Regions from separate parts of the Bacillus silvicola genome, predicted to be linked through region 1. Evidence: riboswitches for the same ligand, from Rfam matches in the RefSeq annotation. Region 1 holds a riboswitch; each other region holds the start of a gene.

Region 1 (8,195 bases):
CATGCCTGCATTAGCAAGAGCGGAACATCTGGAAAATCATCTATTTTCTCATGAGCAATCTCGATAGACTTAATTAATTCACTATACCAACGCACTGATACTTTACGCAAGAACAATGAATCATTCTCCATCGCATCCCTCACTTCATGATTGCGAGTTGACATTTCTACGGTGAGATTTGTTGCAAATTGTAACTTCGGGGCAACGATATTTAATATTTTTGAAGCAGCACGAAGCGGAGCGGAGGGTGCAGCTAATACTCCTAAACAAGGCGAGCTTAGTACAATCCCATCTATGTCCTCTCTTTTCGTTTCTTGCATCATACGAATAACGACAAGTCCTCCCATACTATGACCAAATAAAAAAATAGGCAATCTATATTTTCTTGCTTCTTTCACCCATAACTTTATTTCCTTTATGTATTCATCAAATGAGTCGATATGTCCTCTATTTCTTGAAGTTGTTCCGTGTGCTGGAAGATCGCCCATAACGACGTGATAACCGATATGATTCCACATTTCTGCAACCGCTTCATAACGCCCATGATATTCCATAGCACCATGCACGATAATAATGACGGCTTTCGCTTCTTCCGCTTCATAGTTCCACATACGAAACTCCTCCATTTCACTCTTTTTCATAATTTGATACACTAAAACTAGTCTCTAGGAAAGGAAGGCCTTACATGATATATCCTTATAAAGAAAAAAATCCCAAAATTGCGAGTAGTGCTTTTATCGCTGACTATGTTACTATTACAGGCGATGTTTCAATTGGTGAGGAATCAAGTATTTGGTTTAATACAGTCATCCGTGGTGATGTATCACCGACAATAATTGGTGACAGAGTAAATGTACAAGATCAGTGTACACTCCACCAAAGCCCGCAGTATCCTCTTATTTTAGAAGATGACGTTACCGTTGGGCACCAAGTTATTTTACATAGCTGCAAAATCGAAAAAGATGCTTTAATTGGAATGGGATCTATCATATTAGATGGTGCTGAAATTGGTGAAGGAGCTTTCATCGGTGCTGGAAGTCTCGTTTCACAAGGAAAGAAAATCCCTCCTAATACGTTAGCTTTCGGTCGTCCTGCTAAGGTCATTCGCGAATTAACAGAAGCAGACCGTAAAGATATGGAACGTATCCGCACACAATACGTTGAAAAAGGACAATATTATAAATCGTTACAAAAATGATTTTATCGCTGCCATAAGATTGGCAGCTTTTTTTATGAAAAAATCTAACTTTTTCTTTACAAAACATTATTATTCCCTCAATAAAATCTTATTAAAATAGAAGTTAATAACTCCATATATATGTAAATGAGGGAGGAAAAATCTCATGAAGGTCAGTGGACTATATAAAATAGAATGTTACATTTTCAAAGGAATTAATCGCTACTTTGATCAAAAAACATTAAACATCTTTTTCAGCAATATTACCCATATCGGTGGTGCTACTTTCTCAATCGCACTCACACTTTTCTTTTTAATTTTCGCAACAGGGAATTTGCATCAAGCTGCAATTGCAACTGCTATTTCTTTAACGATTAGCCATATTCCCGTGCAAATATTAAAAAGATGGTATCCACGAAAACGTCCATATTTGACAATTCAAGATGCGAAATATCCAATTCATCCATTAAAAGATCATTCTTTTCCATCCGGACATACAACGGCTGTTTTCTCTGTCCTCATTCCATTTATTTGCTATAATCCAAGCTTACTTGCTTTTCTATTACCGCTAGCGCTATGCGTCGGTATTTCCCGTATTTATTTAGGGCTTCATTATCCGTCAGATGTATTTGTAGGCATGTGCCTCGGCACTTGCTCTGGCATCATCTCTTTTTATCAACTCATTCCACTCATGTAAAGGAGCGATATGATGAGAGTCGCCATATTTACCGATACATTTACACCACAAGTCAACGGAGTGGCGAAAACTTTGGAACGTTTAACCAAATATCTCCAAAAAGAAAATATCGCCTATTCTGTTTTCGCCCCTCAGCATACGGCAGAAGATAATTTCGTAGCGAATGTAAATAAAATGAGAAGTATCCCGTTAACAATATTATATCCAGAATGTCGCTTTGCCTTTCCTACTCCGCGCATTAAGCGGGAACTTCTTACCTTTAAACCCGATATCATTCATATTGCTACGCCTTTCAATATGGGACTTTGTGGGTTATATTATGCAAAAAAGTTAAATATCCCGGTTGTCGGTTCTTATCATACTGATTTTGATGCCTATTTACGCTATTACAAAATCGAATTTCTCTCCAATATGCTATGGAACTATTTAAAGTGGTTTCATAGTCATATGCAAAAAAACTTTGTTCCTTCTCCTGAAACATTACATCAATTAAAGAAAAAAGGATTTCAACAGCTCTATATTTGGGGACGTGGTGTAGATTGCACCCTCTTTCATCCCACTTACAATAAAGACCTATTCCGAAAAAAATATAATATTACATCTAAGTATGTCCTTTCCTATATTGGAAGGATTGCTCCTGAAAAAGATATTGATACGCTGCAAAATCTTATCGTTAAATCAGCGCATTCTCTAGACGACATTCATTGGCTCATCGCAGGAGACGGGCCTCTAGCAACAAATTTGCGTGAAGCTGTTCCGAAAACAAATGTCACTTTTACTGGATATTTACAGGGCACGGATTTAGCTGAAGCATATGCTTGTTCTCATGTGATGGTATTTCCATCAGCTACTGAAACGTTCGGAAATGTCGTACTTGAATCATTTGCATGCGGTACACCTGTCATCGGAGCAAATAGTGGCGGGGTTAAAAATATTATTACAGATGGAAAAACGGGAATTCTTTGTCCACCAAAAGATACAGATTCCTTTCTATCCTCCATTAATTCTTTATTGCAAAATGAAGATCAACTTATGCAAATGGGCATAGCAGCTTCGTCTTATGCTAAATCAAAAAGCTGGGATGAGATCTTTCGTGGCTTACTTGACCAATATGAAGAAGTCCTTCAGCACACTGCATCAGAATTACTCGCTTAAACAGAAAAACTCCCTTCAAAGAACGAAGGGAGTTTATTACATGGTCATAAATTTTAGTTTAATAAATGATACATAAGGTTAAATATTGCATTATTTCTATATTTATTATAACAAAAATAAACATAACTAAACAGACTTGTAACAAAAAACCATAAAAATTAATATATGGTTATACAGTATTTTTTACTGTATGGTGATTTTAAGAAATTCCCCTTAAAATCAATTTACTCACATATCTTTATACAGTAATTGTTCCCCAATTTCTGTATATCAAAAAACCTTTCATTCATTTGAAAGGTCTTTTTGAGCCTGCACATATTCTTCTTTCGTATTCACATTTATAAACCAATCTGCGTTCGCTTGTACATCTTCACCGGCAACATATTTCACATTACATTGTGATAAAAGCTGGCCCATACTTCTTTTTTCTTCCTGAAGTAAAGCGTAAATCTTTTCTTTCACGCGATTATGGTACGCTGCAAGTAACGGTTGTTTTCTTCCATTAATAATAGGTACAATCGCATCATATTCATTACTCGTTTGCTCTAGTAAAATGGTAAACCATTCTTGCGAAACATTTGGCGCATCGCAAGGCATAATAGCGTACCAATCTGCTTCTATATATTCCATTCCTGATACAATTCCAGCAAGTGGTCCATTTCCTTTATAATGCGGAATATCTTCTATAACAGGAACTTGTACGAATTGCTCTACTCGCTCTTTTATATCGGAGTGACTAATGACTACAACTTCTTGCAACGCAGTTGTCATCACTTTCACAATATGCTCAACGAAAGTAGTCCCCTTCCAAATCGCTAACGCTTTCGGCTCACCAAATCTACTCGACATACCGCCCGCTAATACAATTCCAGTGTGCTTACTCATTGGCGATGCAGCTCAAATGTAATATGGCCTAATTCCGGTAAAATTAATTTATTCATCGCAAGGCGAACTGCTCCGCTAGATCCCGGCATCGAAAAGACTACTTTACGCCCAATTGTACCGCCAATTGCTCTACTTAACATTGCGCTACTTCCGATATCTTCTAAGTAACTTATCATACGGAACAACTCACCAAACCCGACGATTTCTTTATCTAATAGAACTGACACTGCTTCAATCGTTACATCACGTTTCGTAATACCAGTACCGCCATTTGTTAACACGACATCAACATCTTCCCTGTGATAACCAGCTAACACCGCTTGCTGAATACTTTCTTTATCATCTTTCACAATTTCATAAGAGGTCACTTTATGTCCTGCTTCTATTAATAATGCATGTAACAATTGACCACTCTTATCCGTCTCTTCCGTACGTGTATCGGAAATCGTCACGATCTTGCAACGCACTTCTTTTGGAGCTTGTTTTTTATGTTCAGTTACGCTCATTTTTTATCTTTCCTTTCTTAAAGACTTTTCTTCATTTTATCATACATATCTTTACACAATTATGTATGAAGCCAACGATGCATCATGATACAATATAAGTATATACACCCACAAAAAGGAAAATGAAAATTATTTATACTCCTAGACTTCACATCATTAGCTACTCTTTAACTCCCCTTATATTTTCTACATAGTAGATTTTATTTTAAAACTTACATTATAAAATAATTTGGAGGTTCACACACTATGGAACTATACAAAAAATTAACAACAACATTCATCCTCTTATTCGTCGCTTCCATTACTGTCGGTTTTTCGCTAAAAGGCGCGATTCCATATGCTACATTAATAAGCATTATATTCGCAACACTCTTTTTACTATGCAGTGCATTTTGCGCAGGAAAAGCACGTCAGATAAAGCAATGATTGCATATGTTCCGTAAGAAACCGACAATTTGTAAATCATGTAAAAAGGAAATACAAACGTATGAAAAAGTATATTGAGCTAGACGGAGAAGTGTATTGCAACTCATGCATCCAAATCATAAATAAAACCAAATAAAAAAAGCTTTGCGCACACAGCGCAAAGCTTTTTTTCATATATTATAGACCAGCTTGCTCTTTTAAAGTAGCTGCTTTGTCTGTACGTTCCCATGAAAGATCTACATCAGTACGTCCGAAGTGGCCGTAAGCTGCTGTTTGTTTGTAAATTGGGCGACGTAAGTCTAGCATTTTAATAATACCAGCTGGGCGAAGATCGAAGTTGTTACGAACTAGTTCTACTAGTACGTCTTCAGATACTTTACCAGTGCCAAATGTATCAACTGAAATTGATACTGGTTGCGCTACGCCGATTGCGTATGCAAGTTGTACTTCTGCTTTGTCAGCAAGACCAGCTGCTACGATGTTTTTCGCAACATAACGAGCTGCATATGCTGCTGAACGGTCAACTTTCGTTGCATCTTTACCAGAGAATGCACCGCCACCGTGGCGAGCGTATCCACCGTAAGTATCAACGATGATTTTACGTCCTGTTAAACCAGCATCACCTTGTGGTCCACCAATTACGAAGCGGCCAGTTGGGTTAATGAAGAATTTCGTTTCTCCATCCATTAATTCTGCTGGAACTACAGCTTTAATTACATGCTCTTTTAAATCGCGATCGATTTCTTCCCATGTAACATCTGGATGATGCTGTGTAGAAATTACAATTGTATCTACACGTACAGGTTTACCATTTTCATCATACTCAACTGTAACTTGCGTTTTTCCATCCGGACGTAAGTATGATAAAGTGTCATCTTTACGTACTTCAGTTAAACGACGAGCTAATTTGTGAGCAAGCGAGATTGGAAGTGGCATTAATTCTTGTGTTTCATTACATGCGAAGCCAAACATTAAACCTTGGTCTCCTGCACCAATTGCCTCAATCTCAGCGTCAGTCATTTGACCTTCGCGTGCTTCTAGTGCTTGGTCAACACCCATAGCGATGTCAGCAGATTGCTCATCGATAGATGTTAAAACTGCACAAGTTTCTGCATCGAATCCATATTTTGCGCGTGTGTAACCAATGCCTTGAATTGTTTCACGAACGATTTTCGGAATATCTACATAAGTAGAAGTCGTAATTTCCCCCGCTACCAATACTAAACCAGTTGTTACAGTTGTTTCACAAGCTACACGTGCATTTGCGTCCTTTGATAAGATCGCATCTAAAATTGAATCAGAAATTTGGTCACAAATTTTATCTGGATGTCCTTCAGTTACAGACTCAGATGTGAACAGATGACGTTTTTTTGTCATGTGGTAAACCTCCCTACAGTAATTGTATATATTGTACGGAACTCATCCTTAATTTGCCACAAACTGCGACATACATTTATTCTCCCACACAAGCATACAGAAAAACCTTTCCTACTTTACATAGAGGAAAGGTTTAATTTGCTACTTGCATACTGCTTTTTGCCCTTTGCTCTTATCGTTCGAGACCATTAGCCTCGCACAGGTTTTAGCACCTATTCACCTGTATTTACCACTACAAGTGAGGTTGCTGGGCTTCATCGGGCCTGTCCCTCCGCCAGCTCGGGATAAGAGAGTATCCGTCCCAACCTATACTAAAGAAATGATATTCATTTGTCAATTAATATTCACATTTTCCTGAAAGTTTTTCTCAATACGTATTAGGATGAAATATTAATAAGGAACTAATCCATTCACACAAACAAAAATAAATAAATAGTATACATTATTTATATAATTGTGTTATACTCTTGATGGGGATTACGAGAAATATTTCATTAAATGAAAAGGATGGTATATAAATATGAGTACTGTGAATGTCCAAATTGGTTTACATGAATTATTGAACGGAAGCAATGCACAGATTCAACTAAGTGTTCCGCAATTAGTGGAAAAAGTATTAATGCGAAATGAAGGGAAATTAACTTCTACTGGTGCCGTTTCTGCTTCAACAGGAAAATACACAGGACGTTCTCCTAAAGATAAATTTATTGTGAAGGAAGCATCGGTTGCTGACAAAATTGCTTGGGGAGCTGTGAACCAACCGATTTCTGAAGAACATTTTAATAAATTATATACGAAAGTTTTAGAATACTTAAAAGAAAAAGAAGAGTTATTCGTCTTCAAAGGATTTGCTGGCGCTGACCGCAGCTATCGCCTACCAATTCAAGTTGTTAACGAATACGCATGGCATAATTTGTTCGTACATCAATTATTTATTCGTCCAACTGAAGAAGAATTAGCAACTCATGAATCAGAGTTCACAATTGTTTCTGCACCAAACTTTAAAGCAGATCCAGCAGTTGACGGTACAAATTCTGAAGCGTTCATTATGGTTTCATTTGAACAACGTATCGTGCTAATCGGTGGTACAGAATATGCTGGAGAAATGAAAAAATCAATCTTCTCTATTATGAACTTCTTACTACCTGAACAAGACATTCTTTCTATGCATTGCTCTGCAAACGTAGGTGAAGAAGGCGACGTAGCACTATTCTTCGGTTTATCTGGAACAGGTAAAACAACATTATCCGCTGATCCAAACCGTAAATTAATCGGTGATGATGAGCACGGTTGGTCTGATAACGGCGTATTCAATATTGAAGGCGGTTGCTACGCGAAATGTGTAAACCTTTCTCATGAGAAAGAGCCACAAATCTTCGATGCAATCAAATTCGGTTCAGTTTTAGAAAACGTTGTCATTGATGGTCAAACACGCATCGCTGACTATAACGATACTACTTTAACAGAAAATACACGTGCTGCATACCCTATGCATGCGATTGACAATATCGTACTGCCAAGTGTTGCAGGACATCCAAATACAATTATTTTCTTAACTGCTGATGCATCTGGCGTATTGCCTCCAATCAGTAAGTTATCAAAAGAGCAAGCTATGTACCATTTCTTAAGCGGTTACACTAGTAAACTAGCAGGAACAGAGCGCGGCGTTACATCTCCGCAAGCTACATTCTCAACTTGCTTCGGTTCACCGTTCTTACCACTTGATGCATCTCGCTATGCTGAAATGCTTGGTGAAAAAATCGAGAAACATGATGCGAAAGTATTCTTAGTAAACACTGGCTGGACTGGTGGCGAATACGGCGTTGGTAAACGTATGAACTTAGGTTATACTCGCGCAATGATTCAAGCAGCATTAAGCGGAGAACTTGCAAAAGCTGAAACTGCGAAACACGATATCTTCGGTCTTGAAGTTCCACTTCACGTACCAGGTGTACCTGACGAAGTATTAATG
Region 2 (8,195 bases), on a different contig from region 1:
GTAGCAGCGAAATTTATGGAAGTATTAGAAGAAGCTGGCTTACCAGCTGGCGTAGTTAACTTCGTTCCAGGTAACGGTTCTGAAGTTGGTGATTACTTAGTAGATCACCCTCGTACACGCTTCGTTAGCTTCACTGGATCACGCGATGTAGGTATTCGTATTTATGAGCGTGCAGCAAAAGTAAATCCAGGACAAATTTGGTTAAAACGTGTTATCGCTGAAATGGGCGGTAAAGATACAATCGTTGTTGATAAAGAAGCAGATCTTGAATTAGCTGCTAAATCTATCGTTGCATCAGCATTCGGATTCTCAGGACAAAAATGTTCTGCATGTTCTCGTGCAGTAATCCACGAAGATGTATACGATCATGTATTAAATCGTGCAGTTGAATTAACAAAAGAATTAACAGTTGCTAACCCAGCTGTATTAGGTACAAACATGGGTCCTGTTAATGACCAAGCTGCATTCGATAAAGTAATGAGCTATGTTGCAATTGGTAAAGAAGAAGGTAGAATCCTAGCTGGTGGCGAAGGAGACGATTCTAAAGGCTGGTTCATCCAACCAACAATCGTTGCTGACGTTGCAGAAGATGCTCGCTTAATGAAAGAAGAAATCTTCGGACCAGTAGTAGCATTCTGTAAAGCAAAAGACTTTGATCATGCACTTGCAATTGCAAACAATACAGAATACGGTTTAACAGGAGCAGTTGTTACTAACAACCGTGACCATATTGAAAAAGCACGTGAAGATTTCCACGTTGGTAACTTATACTTCAACCGTGGATGTACTGGTGCAATCGTAGGTTATCAACCATTCGGTGGCTTTAATATGTCTGGTACAGACTCTAAAGCTGGTGGCCCTGATTACTTAGCGCTTCACATGCAAGCAAAAACTACTTCTGAAACTTTATAAGAAATAGTAGGAAAGATCTTCACAGACTGTGAAGATCTTTTCTTTTTGAGAAATTCTCTATAATAGAAGCTAGTTAATTTCAATTAAGAAAAGGTTACCGGATATTACCATTTGTTCTTTGGAATTAGTTAAACCCTATTAATAGTGGGATAAACATGTAAATAGAAATAAAATAGCGAGAAAAATTGACTTATTAGTCATATTTTTTAGTATTCATTTTGAGAATTTCCTGTATAATACAATTTGAAAGAAAATCTATGGTTAGACAAGAGAACACTCCTTTCGGTTTTGCTCACTGAAAGGAGTGTTTTTTTTTAGGTCGCTAAAAACTCTGCTGTACTCCTTACATTTGCGTATACTCCATTTAAACTAGCCAAAATTGTATTATGAATATAAACAGCTGGTATAGTAGCATTCTTAAATGAAAGATCTTTTGTAGCACAAGCATCGTGTATTAGGGTACAGTGAAGGCCAAAATCAAAAGCAGCCCTTACCGTAGCATCAATACACATATGGGTCATCATCCCGCATATTACGACGTGCTCAATTCCTGAACGTTGTAATCGTTCTAGAAGATCGGTTTCTCGGAAGCTATTTGGATAATGTTTAAGGATAACGGTTTCCTCTCTAAGTGGACGGACATTTTCGTGAATATGGACACCTTCTGTATTGGGTAGGAAAAAAGTAGCGTTATCTTTTATAGCTACATGCTGGATATGAAAAATAGGTTCGTTTCTTATTCTAAAATGTTGCAGTAGCTGTTCAGCATATTCACTTGCTTCTACTGGATTACGTAATTCCATCTTTCCATTTGGAAAATAATCATTTTGAATATCGACGAGCAAAAGGGCTGTTTTCATATATTCATCTTCCTCCGAGTTTCATATTCAAATAATGTTATTCAATTCATAGAGAGGATTCTCCTTTTAAAAAGTATGAGGGAGGAGAATTTAACATAACATTGTATTGTGATTTTTATTTAAAAATTTTAATAGAGAAATAATTAATGTTTTTCTGAAAAATGTATTGACTCTTATTATTCTGAGTTCTATAATGGGAATTAATTAAATGACAATTAAATCGATACACTCTTATCCAGAGAGGTGGAGGGACTGGCCCTACGATACCTCAGCAACGGGTTTTTAAATACCGTGCTAATTCCAGCAAGCTTAAAATAAGCTTGGAAGATGAGAAGATGTGAACGAGTACATATAAGTGCTCTCCTTCTTATCTTTTATAGGTGATAAGAAGGAGAGCACTTTTTATTTTACCTCGAAATCTCTACTTCAAGTTTTACAGCATATAGGAGGGAAGAAAATGATTTCTTTTAACAATGTAAGTAAAGTCTATGAATCAGGTGGGCAATCTGTTCATGCAGTGGAGGATGTAACGCTATCAGTTGAAAAGGGCGAAATTTTTGGCATTATCGGATTTAGTGGTGCTGGAAAGAGTACGTTATTACGTCTAGTAAACATGCTAGAGAGACCAACTGCGGGAACGATTTCAATAGATGATAAAGATATTACATCATTATCGACGAAAGAATTACGGAAATTAAGACAAAGAATCGGAATGATTTTTCAAAGCTTTAATTTATTTAATTCAAGAACAGTGTTTGGAAATATTGCGTATCCATTAAAGTTAGCGAAATTGCCAAAGAATGAAATAAAAGAAAGAGTAACTGAATTACTAAAATTTGTTGGTCTAGAAGATAAAGCAAACTATTATCCAGAGCAGTTATCAGGTGGACAAAAGCAGCGCGTTGGGATTGCAAGAGCACTGGCGACATCCCCGGATATTCTCATATGTGATGAGGCAACATCAGCTTTAGATCCAGAAACAACGACAGAAATTCTGAACTTATTAAAGAAAGTAAATAGGGAATATAATGTAACAATCCTACTCATTACACATGAAATGCACGTAGTGAAAGAAATTTGTCACCGTGTAGCTGTAATGGAGAAGGGAAAGGTTATTGAAGAAGGGAAACTGTTTGACGTTTTCACACAACCAAAAACAAAGACAACTCAAAACTTTGTACGTTCTGTTATTAATGATCATTTACCGGAAAGTGTTCTAGGGAAAATTCAAAATGGTGGACAGATTTATCGCTTAACATTTACTGGTGAAGAGACAGGGCAGCCAGTACTATCATATATCGCAAAAAACTATAACGTCGATGTAAACGTACTGTACGGAAATATTATTGAACTTCAAAATGTGCTATTTGGAAATCTACTTGTAGAATTGCAAGGTGAGCAGACAGAAATTCAAAAAGCATTACAGCATCTAAGACTGCAAGTGCAGCTGAAGGAGGTAGAAGCTCATGCGAGTTGATTGGAGTATATTTTGGCCCCGCATATTAGATGCGACGGGGGATACCCTCTTAATGGTAATTGTAACCCTTATATTTGCTATAATTCTTGGTATAACTCTAGGTTTACTATTGTATGTAACGAGAAAAGGAAACTTTTTAGAAAATAAATGGGTCTTTTCTATTCTTAATATCATTATTAATACAATTCGTCCGGTTCCATTCATCATCTTCTTAGTAGCTTTAAGCCCACTAACAAGAAGTGTTATCGGAACGACGATTGGAACAGCAGCAGCAATCTTTCCAATGACGTTAGTTGCATCAATCGGTATTGCTAGAATGGTTGAAACAAATCTTGTTTCTGTTCCGAAAGGGATAATTGAAGCAGCGCAAGCAATGGGAGCTTCCCCAATTAGAATTGTTTTTGAAATTCTTGTGCCAGAAGCGTTAGCGCCATTAATCTTAGGTGTTACGTTTATGACAGTTGGTTTAATTGAATTTTCTGCAGTTGCTGGGCTTGTCGGTGGTGGCGGTCTTGGTGACTTAGCAATGACATATGGTTATCAACGTTTTGATACGTCAGTTATGTTCGTAACGGTTGTTTTACTTATTATTCTCGTACAAATAGCTCAAAATTTAGGAAACTACTTTGCAAAAGTCTTTTTACGTAGATCATAAAAAGGAAGAGGGGAAAAGAAAATGAAGAAAATTTTAGCATTTGCATTATCAGCGATCGTAGGAATTACAGCTTTAAGCGGCTGCTCAGGTGGAGATACAGGTGCAGGAGCGAAAGAGAAAGTAGTTCGCGTCGGTGTAACTGGAACAGATGGAGACGCTTGGGAAATTTTGAAGAAAAAAGCTGAAAAAGAAGGGATTAAAATTAAACTAGTTGAGTTCTCTGATTACACAACGCCAAATAAAGCGTTAGCTGATGGAGATATTGAACTAAACTCATTCCAGCATATCGCTTTCTTAGAGCAATTTAAAAAGGAGCATAAGTTAGATATTACAGCTGTTGGTACAACGCAAATTGCACCGATGGGCTTATACTCTGAAAAATATAAGAAAGCAAATGAAATCCCAGATGGTTCAGAAATTGCTATTCCAAATGATCCAACGAACCAGGCGCGTGCATTAAAACTTCTTGATGCAGCCGGATTATTAAAGCTTAAGAAAGATTTCGGCCTATTTGGGGATCCAAGTGGTATCGCTGAAAATCCGAAGAAGTTAAAAATTACACCGGTTATCGCACAGCAAACACCTCGTGTATTAAAAGATGTAGCAGCTTCAGTTATTAATAACGGTGTTGCTGGTCAAGCTGGATTAGATCCAGCGAAGGATCCTATTTTCTTAGAAGATCCAAAGAATGAAAATGCGAAACCTTATATTAATATTTTCGCAGCTCGTACGAAAGACAAAGATGATCCAACGCTGAAAAAAGTAATTGAATTGTATCATTCAAAAGAAGTAACAGATGCAATTAAGAAAGAAACGAATGATGGTTCAATTTCAGTAGATCTTTCACTTGAGGAGCTTGAAAAAATCGTAAAATAATTATTGGGTTTAACGACTAACAGTAGGAACCCCTCCGCTGTTAGCTCGTTCAACATAGAATCTACTTAACAAACAAAACCCTAATTCTGTGCCTTCCAATTTTGTATAACGTAGAATCCAATGTTTGTTAAGTAGAGTGATGGACCAGGAGTTTTCCTGGTCTTTTTTTATTAATGAAAATAGCTAGCAAATAGTAAGGTAATCCAAATTATAACGGGATAAGAAAATAAGCTGAAAAGGAGTGTAATTACGAATTGCTTTTTATGAATGAAGTGTTTTTCGGATAACAAGAAGAAAATAGAAAAGATGACAATGAAAACTGCTGATATTGCGCCAGGATTATAGGAACGATAAATGAAAAACAAAATAAGATGTTGAACAGAGTTGAAGAAGATAGCTCCTTGAATAAAAATAATCCAGTAAATAGAAGATATGATGTTTAACTGATATAGAATAATTATGAGTAAGACAAAGATTGTTAATATAGTAATTGCAATGAAAAATTGTGTGTTAGTTATAAAGTGAATCGAAAATTGATTAGCAAGGTATTGTGGCATTTGAAAGGCCTCTTCAAGGTTGTGAATGAAAAATAAAAAGGGGATTAGCCAAATTGTATTAGCGGTGAAATGTCTTGTTGAAGATGTTTTTATCAATTTACATCAGCTCCAATAAAGATATAGAAAGCCTATAAAAAAACAGGCCTTCTATACGGATATGGTTATTCAATTATGATACTTTTTAAATGCTCCTCGGGATGTGGTTGTGCTTCTGTATAAGAAGATAGCTCTTCCTGTAAAATGTTTAGTGCTTGCTTAGCTGATTGCTGAATCGGATTCGGTAGCTCTTCTAATATACGCATACCAACTTTTATTTTTGTACGAATTACCTTTCTTAGTAGTTCATCATGCATGTACTACACCTCCAAACCGAATGTTTAGTACATCATCTTCAAACTTAGCTCCTTGAATAGAAAGGTGCGTTAATGTTTTTGGTAATGTGATATTTCGCTTCGCAGAACCAGCTCGAATAATAAGTTCATCACCTTTTTGATTTAATGAAAGTTCACTTTTGTTTGAGAAGGGAATGGACAGAACGAAAATATACTCATCGCCATCTTTTTTTACATATTGTGTGCGACCGTTAAATTTCACTTCCGTAGGAGAAGAGTCAGATTTAAATAAAGCGTCTCCTACACGTTCTAACATAGACAAGCCAACAACTTCTTGTTCAAACATCGGAGCTTCGTAAATAGGAAGTGGCTGAAAACTATCTTGAATTAATGTTTTATATTTCTTTTGCGTATCTTTCCATGCCTGAAAATAAGGATCGGTGACAGTGTTAGGGATGACGCGGTTAATCATAATGGCATCTACGTTATAATCGTATAAGTTTAAATAAGTAAAGCTGCGCTGAGCTTCTTTAATGACCATTTTTTCAGGATTTACAACGATGCGGATACTTGTTATTTCTCGGTTTGATAAAATATCTCTCATTTCTCCAAGCTGTTCAAGTGTATTTGTTAATTCGTCCATAATATCATCGGTTGGAAGGGGGACACCAAGAAGTGGTTGAGCTACAGGACGAACGACTTTTAAAACTTTTCTTTTAATAGGAAATAATTTTTCCATCCACCAGCCGAGCATGTCTGGAAAGCTGAGCATTGCTAATGTTTCTCCAGTTGGTGCACAATCAATGATGATAACATCATATGTGTTTTGTTTATAATAATCGAGTACGCGAAGTAAGCTAATTAAATCTTCCATACCAGGAAACATTGTTAATTCTTCTGTTGTAATATCATCGGCTGCTTTGGAAGTGAAGAGTAGTGTAATATATTTCTGCAATTTCCCCCAGCCTTTTTCCATTTCATAAATCGTATTAATTTCTTGTGCCCATAAATTTTCTCGAATTTCTAATGGTTCAGAAGATAGCTTTATGCCAAATGAATCTCCTAAACTATGAGCAGGATCTGTACTCATTACTAATGTTTTTAATCCTTTTTTTGCGCTTTGGAGTGCTGTTGCTGCTGAAATGCTAGTTTTTCCTACGCCGCCTTTACCCGTATACAAAATAATTCTCATCATTCTATCCCCTTTGTTTCGAGTTTCGAATATTACGAGTACCGAAGTATTTAATTGAATAAAAACCCAGCTAGGGTTTTATTCAATCGGAATGTTTTTCATTTTAGGTGTAGAAACCTTTTCTTCTGTTTTTTGCTGTGACGTAGCGATGTGATTCATGATCTTTTGGAATATTTGTAGTAAGAAAGCTGTTTCTTCTTCTGACAAAGCTTCTGTCACTAGGTTAAAGTAATGGGCCGCATTTTGTTTCACTTCTTGAACGAGCATTACGCCGTTTTCTGTTAAACGAATTAATACAATACGTCGATCGTTTTCATCACGGTATCGTTCAATATACCCCTTTTTTACAAGACGATTTACAACGCCTGTCGTTGTACTCATCGGTATATCAAGAAGTTCAGCGATTTTTGTCATTGTAATATCTGTATTTCGCTCCATCCAAAGTAAACAAAATACTTCTGTTTTAGAAAGTGTTAAATCTAGGCTTACCCATTCTTCAGGATAGAAAAGTTTCTTGGCATTATCTAGCAGTAAGTCTAAAAAATGTTCATATTGCAACAATTATTTCCACTCCCGTATATTTCGAGGTTCGTAATATTTATTTTTATTTTATGTAGAATTGAAATAAATGTCAATCATTTTAATTGTTTTTTCAGATTAGACAGAAAACTACCTTTAAAATAATATTTTTTTATGATAGATTTATAAATAGCAAAATAGAATTTACATAAAAATCCATCGTGATAAATATATTTGTCTATAATGGGTGTACAGCCAACGAGGGGGAGAACGATGAGAAGACGAAATACGCAAGCGTTCACGTTTTTAGCATGGACTTCATTTGTTTGCGCGCTTTCAGGTATGCTAATTGGGATTTATACGTTAGATGAAACGCTTAGTGTAAAAGGATACTATTTAATTGGAACATTATTTTTAACAATGTCTTGTTTTGTATTACAAAAAACAATTCGTGATAATGAAGAGGATAACGAGAGATTTCCGAAAAATAAACCGTTAGATAAAGAGTAAATCGTAAAGAAAGGCATTTGCCTTTCTTTTTTTATGTAAAAATACCGTAAGTACCGTGTGTTGACTTGCTTGAAGTACTGAAAATTTGGTATCATCAATAGTATTGTAGATTGAACGATATATTATGGAGGTGGCCTAGCCGTGTCAAGAATTTCCGTTGAGAATGTAAAGCACGTAGCACATTTAGCACGTCTTGCAATTACTAATCAAGAAGCAGAAAAATTTCAAAAACAACTAGATGCAATTGTTACATTTGCAGAACAGTTAAATGAATTAGATACAACTGATGTAAAACCAACAACTCA
Region 3 (8,195 bases), on a different contig from region 1:
TTTTTTAATTGGTTTTGATAATATTGATATTGAGTTTGTAGTAATTTATCTAAGGCCATTGATAATGGAGTCAAATCACTATCTTTTATTGACTCATTTAAAGTTTCCATTGGTGTTGATAGACGCTTGTAGAATGAACGATGACTATAATAACGATATATTAGATAACCTATTAATAAAAAAACACCCAAAAATACAGAATATAATGCTGTCAAAATATGTGGATAACCATCAAACCAATATATAAAAAGAATGATAAGCAATTGGACAAATGTATAACAAATGAGTGGAATATGTTCTTCTAAAAATAATTTCATTATTCCTTTCCTTCCTTCTCCCAAGTAGCATGCAAACGATATCCAGCACCACGAACTGTTTCCAGTGCGTTTTCAATACCTAAATCTTGCAACTTCCTTCTAATTCTCCCTATATTTACACTCAATGTATTCTCGTCTATATATGAACTATCCCATAGTTGTTCTAAAATCACTTCACGTTTTACAAGGAGTGGAGACTTTGTTATCAATATTTCCAATAAAGATGTTTCTTTTCTAGTAAGTATAATTGTCTTATCTTCTAGTTGAAGTTCCATTCTTTCTGGGAACAGGAATAATCCTGATTGCTCAACTATTCGTTCTTTTACTTTAGGAGCATATTCACCGTATGCTCTTCTGAGTTGACTACGGATTTTAGACATTACAACTTCATAATAAAAAGGTTTCGTAATGTAGTCATCACCACCATTTTCTAAAGCCATAACTTGATCCATTTCTCCACTCCTTGCAGAAAGAAATATAATTGGACAAGTAGAAATAGCTCGTATTTGGCGGCACCAATAATAGCCGTCAAAATTAGGCAGATTTACATCTAATAGCACTAAATCTGGTTTAATCTTTTGAAATGTAGCTAAGATATTTTCAAAATCCTCTATCATAACACTTTGATATCCGTATTTTTTAATATGAGTTCCCAGTAATTCAGCGATTTTTGTATCATCTTCTACAATCATGATTGTATTCATATTGTACTCTCCTCTAATTTAAGTGTGATTTTTAAAGTTTGTTTGGCTTTTTATATTTAATTTTTAAGTTAATTTATTTAAAAGAAATAATATCTTACATACGCCCTAAAATGCAATTAATATCAAATAAAGCTTACATCTGTTGTTTTTTAATAATAAAAATTTTAAGAGTAAATGGGTTGGGCTTTTTCAAAATATAGATAAGTTTTATTAATAAAATGAATTGATATTAGTAAGGGTATTTGAATAGGTAATAACTCAATATATCCATTAATATTTTTTATCATTTTAGCCAAGAAGACTCCTTCCTCAAGGAACGCTTAGTGAGTAGGTGGGAGATGAATTGGCTTCGGACAAGGGATGGCAGGAATCCATCTTAATTGTTCTACATACATAAACTGTTACTTCACTACCTATCGAATGTACGTTTGTTGTACAATAGAAACATACCGAAATGGAGGTGAAATGAATGATGACTAATAAAGCATATAAATTTCGTATCTATCCAAATAAAGTACAAGCAACCCTAATCAATAAAACGATTGGCTGTTCTCGTTTTGTATTCAATCATTTCCTATCTCTATGGGATAATGCATACAAAGAAACAGGGAAAGGTTTGACATATGGTAAATGCTCTTCCAAACTCCCTGCCATGAAGAAAGAGTTTGTTTGGCTAAAAGAAGTGGATAGTATCGCGATTCAGTCGTCTGTTCGCAACCTTGCGGATGCTTATACACGCCTTTTTAAAAAACAAAACAATGCCCCGCGTTTCAAATCTAAGAAGAACAACGTACAATCTTATACCACAAAACAAACAAATGAAAACATTGCCGTTGTAGGAAGCAAAATAAAATTGCCAAAATTAGGTCTTGTTCGATTTGCCAAAAGTCGTGAAGTAACAGGACGTATTTTAAATGCTACAGTTAGACGGAACCCTTCTGGCAGATACTGTGTGTCATTATTAGTTGAAACAGAAGTGCAAGAACTTCCGAAAACAAACTCTTACATTGGAATGGATGTGGGACTAAAAGATTTCGCCATTTTGTCAGATGGAACTACCTATAAAAATCCGAAGTTTTTTCGATCATTAGAAGAGAAGTTGGCAAAAGCACAGCGTGTTCTTTCTAGAAGAATGAAAGGATCTTCTCGTTGGAATAAACAACGAGTAAAAGTAGCTAGAATTCATGAATACATGACGAATGCTAGAAAAGATTACTTGGACAAAATCTCGACTGAAATCATCAAAAACCACGATGTTATCGGTATAGAGGATTTGCAAGTATCAAATATGTTAAAGAATCATAAGTTAGCAAAAGCAATTAGTGAGGTATCATGGTCTCAGTTTCGAACTATGTTGGAATACAAAGCAAAATGGTACGGCAAACAAGTCATTGTTGTATCGAAAACATTTGCTTCAAGCCAATTATGTTCTTGTTGTGGATATCAAAACAAAGACGTTAAAAATCTAAACCTACGTAAATGGGACTGCCCTTCTTGTCGTACACACCATGATAGGGATATTAACGCAAGTATCAATCTAAAGAATGAAGCGATAAGGCTTCTAACCGCAAGGACTGTGGAGATAGCCTAATAAATTAGAGTTCGATAGAACTCTTTACTTAGGAATCCCCCTCTTCTAAACGAAGTGAAAGTGGGGGTAGTTCAAGCGATTGAATATAATGTCACACATTTTATAAGGTAAAAAGGAAAGGATAGATGAACAGGAGAGTATACCTGTTTACATCTATCCTTTTTTACAACAATATGACCACATTTACTACTACAACAAGGATTTTTACCACAACAAATTTTCATATAGTTATTGAACTATTTTTTGAATAGCTAAATTAACCTCTTCGTTAACTTTAATTACGAATAAATAGTCCCCTTCACCTTCAATTGGATCAACTACATCTTCATTAAAAGATTCAGCATGTTGTCTACCATATCTATTAAACTAGCGGTTTTTATTTTCCCTGATTCCTTTCCATACCTAAGGTACCCAAAAGTCCACTGGATTCCCGAGGCTACCATCCACATTTGTGTCTCTGAAAAGACATTTTGTGCCAATAGACGTAACTGTAGATTCCTGAACAAGCAAAATCATGAAAATACACACAAAGATAGATTATCATCCATTACATTACTGTTTTGCTTCGTTCGAATAGAAAAACTCGGAAGAACGCCACTTGTTCGATATCTCCTCAATGTGATAAGGTGTCGTTCTGCAGCATCCACCTATTAAACGTGCACCTGCTTGGTACCATTCTTCGGATTGAATATCCAACCCGTTACATTGTTCATGACCATGCCATGTTTTTGATTCTGGATTATAAGTTTCACCCGAGTTCGGATAAACAATAATCGGTTTTTTGGTGTTTGCCCTCAACTCTTGGATTGCACCAGTCACAACGGTTACTGGCGCACAATTGATGCCTATCGCTACAATTTGTTCACTTTTCTCAAAAACTCGTGCACACTCCACGAGTTTCATACCTTCACTAATCTCTTTCTCATTTTTTAGCGAAAAGGAAAGCCAAGCATATGTTTCTGGAAACTCACGCAATAATGTATCTAATACTCTTGCTTCTTGCAGGGAAGGGATCGTTTCAAATGCCAATAGATCTGCACCTGCTTCGATTAACGCTGACATTCTCGAACGGTGAAAGTCTGCTAATGTTTTATCTGTCACACCATAGTTGCCTACATACTCTGAACCATCTGCAAGGTAAGCCCCGTACGGCCCAACTGATGCAACAACCAATGGTTTAGGCCTATTCGTTTGCGTGTTTTCCTTCCAAAAATCATCTCTTGCCCTTCTTGCAAGTAACACCGTTTTCTTAATTAATTCCAAAGCTTCCTGTTCTTGTATTCCACGCGCGGAAAAACCACTAATAGTAGCTTGATAGCTTGCTGTTATGGCACAGTCCGCTCCAGCACGAAAATAGTCCGAATGAACCTGATAAATTAGTTCCGGATTTTCTAGTAACACACGTGCCGACCAAAGGGGATCGTCCAAATTACATCCATGCGCCTCCAATTCTGTAGCTAATGCTCCGTCAAGAAGCATAATGGAATGTTGGGATAAAATAGCATCAATTGGGTTGATTTTGTTCGACATAATCTACGCCCCTCTTTTTTAGATTTTTTGTTAGATAATAACTTCCATAGCAAAACAAAATAAACGGTATGCCGCAATATAAGGCAATTCTCTGTGTTGGATCGAATGCAATTCCAATACACGATGCCAGACAAAGGATAAAAGAAGCAATTGGTACTAATGGATATAGTGGTGTGCGATAAATCAAGTCCTTTTCAGAATTTCCTTCTTTCAAAAATTGTCTGCGAAATAGGAACTGGGAAGCACTAATACTCATCCAAACTACAACTACTGCTAGACCGGAAATGGAAACAAGTACGATATAGATAGTATCTGGTGCCACAATACTTGAGAGCAAAGCCAAAGCTCCACCCACCATGCTGAAAATGACGGCGTTGATTGGAACACCTTGCTTCGTCATTTTTCCAAAAATCGGGGATATCGTATTCTTATTAGCAAGCGACCAAAGCATTCTAGAAGAGGCATAAAGGCCTGAGTTTGCCGCAGATAAAATGGCTGTTAAGATAACGAAATTCATTATGTCAGCTGAATATGGCACCCCAATTCGTTCTAGAACTGCAACAAAAGGGCTCTCTAATACCCCTGCATCGGAAATAGGCAATAACGCAGATAAAACAACAATCGTTCCTACAAAAAAGATGATCAATCTCCACAGAGTAGTTCGAATGGCCTTCGGTATCATTTTTTCAGGGTTCGCTGTTTCTCCAGCTGCAATGCCTATTAATTCTGTTCCCGAAAAAGCAAAATTAACCGCAAGCATGGTCATTATAATGGCCGTAGCACCATGAGGAAATAAACCTCCACTTGTAAAATTAGAAAAGAATGGTGCTGCTTTTGAATGAGTCATCGGAAGAAACCCTAGCATTGCCGCTACTCCTAAAACAATAAAAATCACAATAGCTATAACCTTTATCGATGAAAACCAAAATTCGGATTCGGCGAAAAATTTAACAGTCAGGACATTTAATACAAAGATCAAAATGGCAAAAAGAGCACTCCATACCCAAACATCAATCGATGGAAACCATCGCTTCATAAGTAATCCTGCGGCTGTAAATTCAGAACCTAAAGCAACAGTCCAAGTTAACCAATACAACCAGGCTACTGTATACCCTGTACCCGGTCCAATGTATTTAACTGCATAACTATGAAATGCGCCCGTTTCAGGCATATGTACGGAAAGCTCTCCTAAACATAGCATAACTAGATAAACCACTAGCGCACCAATCAGATAGGATAGAATTGTTCCAAACGGGCCAGCTTGTTGAATAGTGTAACCCGGGCTTAAGAATAAGCCAGTTCCAATCACCCCACCAAGTGATAGCATGACTAAATGACGTGCTTGCATTTTCCTTTGAAATTCTTGCCCATTTTTGTTCTCCATTTCTACTCTCCTTTAGTTACTATCCAGAAAAAACAAAAACGCACTCTAAAAAAGAGGGCGCTACTGACAAATAAAAACGGAAGCTCTCATCTATCAGGATTATCACCCGCTGGAATTAGCACAGTGTCTACTTAAGCAGACCTGTTGCTGAGGTTTCATAAGGCCAGTCCCTCCACCTCTCTGGATAAGAAATATTTTTTTATAACCTTATCAATCCATTCAATAACTGTCAAGATAATTCTGTTTTTTTGAAATTTTACCTATTATAGAAATACAAAAAAATAGAGTATTACCATAACTGCAACCCACTCCTTCTTGGGTATTATTTAAAAATCGAACATACAAAACCTCATTTATTTATGATAGGGTTCACAAGCACTTCCTCAAAATTTGATGCACTTCTAAATATCTTCTTACTTCTTTGCCTATGGGGTCACCATACATAACCATCAACTCAGGAAATTTTAATACCCTCAAATATCAAAAAACGTTATCCTTTCTAAACAAGCTAAATGAGAAAGGATGATGTTTTCTTATGAATCTCTCGATTCAAGATGAATTACTACCATTTGCAGAAGAACTACAACGATATGTTACACCTGTATTCTTAGAAGAACTTGCAAAAGAAATAGGATTTATAAAGCGAAAACGTAAGCTTTCTGGATCAGACTTATCTGCTATTTGCATTTGGATTAGTCAACGGGTGGCAAGTGATTCCTTGGTTCGATTATGTAGTAGGCTTCATGCAGCGACAGGCACTTTACTTAGCCCTGAGGGCTTAAATAAACGTTTAAATGCTACAGCAGTTTTGTTTTTAAAACATATTTTTTCTTTACTGTTACAACAAAAAATATGTGAACAAACTCAAATTTTTAATCAACTTTTTTCCTATTTTGGACGAATTCGTATCCTAGACGCTACTGTATTTCAAGTACCAAATACTTTAGAGAATGTATATCCAGGCTCTGGAGGATGCGCTCAAACAGCTGGAATTAAAATTCAATTGGAATATGATTTGCATAGTGGGCAATTTCTTAATTTTCAAGTTGGACCAGGGAAAAATAATAATTAAACATTTGGTACAGAATGTTTAGATACCTTAAGACCAGGAGATTTATGTATACGTGATTTAGGCTATTTTTCATTGGAAGACTTAGATCAAATGGACCAACGAGGTACATACTATATTTCTCGTTTAAAATTAAACACAAATATATATGTGGAAAATCCAAACCCAGAATACTTTAAAAATGGTGCTATTAAGAAACAATCAGAATACATACAAATCAATGCGAAACAGATTTTGAAACAGTTACAATCCGGGGAAACATTTGAACTAAAAAATGCTTATATTGGAGATAAACAACAACTGTTTGCACGTGTTATTTTTAATCGATTAACAGAAAAGCAACTTCAAAAACGACGAGAAAAGATAGCAGAGAAAGAAAAATCACAAAATAGAACATACTCAGAGAAAAGTAAAATGATAGCGGGATTAAACGTATATGTGACAAATACACCTTGGGAATGGGTTCCGATGGAACAAATACATGAGTTGTATACGTTGCGTTGGCAAATAGAGATTGTTTTTAAAACATGGAAATCACTCTTCAAAATAGACCAGTATCGTCTTGTAAAACAGGAGAGATTAGAGTTCCAGCTATATGGAAAGCTAATCGCTATTTTCCTGTGCTCCTCTACGATGTTTAAAATGCGCCAACTTCTTTTACAAAAAAAGAAACAAGAATTAAGTGAATATAAAGCAATTGAAATGATTAAAGATCATTTACACATTTTATATCGAACCATACAGCAAAACACCCAAGAAATAACAAAGATTCTAATCCGCCTGTTCCACTTACTCCAGAAGAATGGCCGGAAATCTCATCGATACGAGAAGAAAACAGTCTTTGATATTTTAGGTGTTGTCTATGGGCATAATGGTTTGAGAAAACAAAAGAAAGCTGCATAATTTTTAAAAACGATACCTATCTAGGTTTATTTGGTATGCTCGTTTTTAAGGACACAAAATATTTTAAGAGTTTTTTCGTTTATACGAACGAAAGTTCATTGTGTTTCCACTCTTAAGTTGATGGGCATGTATGGTGACCCCACATCCATCAACTTAAGAAAAACAAATGCCCCAGAACGAAAAAATCACTTCTCTAAGGCTAGTGATTTATAAGAATTTAGCTCATCATTTCGTTTTATGTAACTACGAATTTCTTACCTTGCTGGCAATAGGGTACCGCCAGCATTTTGGAAAAAAACACGCTAAGCAAAAAATACAATGAGCTGCCCATATGGACAGCTCATTTACATAATTATCGTTATTGGTAGCAAGATTAAGGGGGAACTCTACACTCACAAGGGAAGCTCCTTTTTTCGCTCTATGGACCTATGCATTTTTAAATGACTGCTTAACTGAAAAAGCCAATTCCAATGGAATCAGCTTTTTTCTCGCTTTGTTGCTATTTTATTATCTCGATTTTCCCATTATTTGAATTTAGTTTAACTAAATTTTCACCTTTACCAATAACAACATTTCCTTTATATTTATTGAGAATATCGATTCCCCCATTATTACTATGAACATCAAAGGTTGTATTGGTTGGCTCCTTATCTGTTTTAATCATAATCTTCGCATTGCGACTTTTCAATTGAATATT

The links. Region 1 has a riboswitch for S-adenosylmethionine ahead of metK (methionine adenosyltransferase). Riboswitches for the same ligand answer to the same signal wherever they lie in the genome.
Region 2: it holds a riboswitch for S-adenosylmethionine, as region 1 does, so the genes downstream of both, ACP6L7_RS26605 (methionine ABC transporter ATP-binding protein) here and metK (methionine adenosyltransferase) in region 1, are expected to answer to the same signal.
Region 3: it holds a riboswitch for S-adenosylmethionine, as region 1 does, so the genes downstream of both, mmuP (S-methylmethionine permease) here and metK (methionine adenosyltransferase) in region 1, are expected to answer to the same signal.

What each region holds. Positions count from the first base shown of each region.
Region 1 covers NZ_JBNGVC010000012.1:1,665,434-1,673,628, forward strand. The annotation lists gene ACP6L7_RS20660 (alpha/beta hydrolase) at 1-611, opposite strand, end outside; gene ACP6L7_RS20665 (gamma carbonic anhydrase) at 686-1,198, shown strand; gene ACP6L7_RS20670 (phosphatase PAP2 family protein) at 1,344-1,874, shown strand; gene ACP6L7_RS20675 (glycosyltransferase family 4 protein) at 1,887-3,029, shown strand; gene ACP6L7_RS20680 (molybdenum cofactor guanylyltransferase) at 3,312-3,914, opposite strand; gene ACP6L7_RS20685 (MogA/MoaB family molybdenum cofactor biosynthesis protein) at 3,911-4,420, opposite strand; gene ACP6L7_RS20690 (hypothetical protein) at 4,667-4,846, shown strand; gene metK (methionine adenosyltransferase) at 5,024-6,223, opposite strand; SAM riboswitch class I at 6,393-6,514, opposite strand; gene pckA (phosphoenolpyruvate carboxykinase (ATP)) at 6,744-8,195, shown strand, end outside.
Region 2 covers NZ_JBNGVC010000013.1:865,511-873,705, reverse strand. The annotation lists gene pruA (L-glutamate gamma-semialdehyde dehydrogenase) at 1-912, shown strand, start outside; gene ACP6L7_RS26610 (cysteine hydrolase family protein) at 1,227-1,772, opposite strand; SAM riboswitch class I at 2,001-2,106, shown strand; gene ACP6L7_RS26605 (methionine ABC transporter ATP-binding protein) at 2,230-3,249, shown strand; gene ACP6L7_RS26600 (methionine ABC transporter permease) at 3,239-3,904, shown strand; gene ACP6L7_RS26595 (MetQ/NlpA family ABC transporter substrate-binding protein) at 3,926-4,780, shown strand; gene ACP6L7_RS26590 (HXXEE domain-containing protein) at 4,951-5,433, opposite strand; gene ACP6L7_RS26585 (DUF3926 domain-containing protein) at 5,499-5,690, opposite strand; gene ACP6L7_RS26580 (ArsA family ATPase) at 5,683-6,864, opposite strand; gene ACP6L7_RS26575 (MarR family winged helix-turn-helix transcriptional regulator) at 6,940-7,422, opposite strand; gene ACP6L7_RS26570 (YiaA/YiaB family inner membrane protein) at 7,654-7,890, shown strand; gene gatC (Asp-tRNA(Asn)/Glu-tRNA(Gln) amidotransferase subunit GatC) at 8,032-8,195, shown strand, end outside.
Region 3 covers NZ_JBNGVC010000017.1:18,999-27,193, forward strand. The annotation lists gene ACP6L7_RS31580 (sensor histidine kinase) at 1-317, opposite strand, end outside; gene ACP6L7_RS31585 (response regulator transcription factor) at 317-1,021, opposite strand; gene tnpB (IS200/IS605 family element RNA-guided endonuclease TnpB) at 1,491-2,612, shown strand; gene mmuM (homocysteine S-methyltransferase) at 3,165-4,142, opposite strand; gene mmuP (S-methylmethionine permease) at 4,117-5,526, opposite strand; SAM riboswitch class I at 5,610-5,717, opposite strand; partial or broken gene ACP6L7_RS31605 (IS4 family transposase) at 6,062-7,498, shown strand; gene ACP6L7_RS31610 (DUF4097 family beta strand repeat-containing protein) at 7,998-8,195, opposite strand, start outside.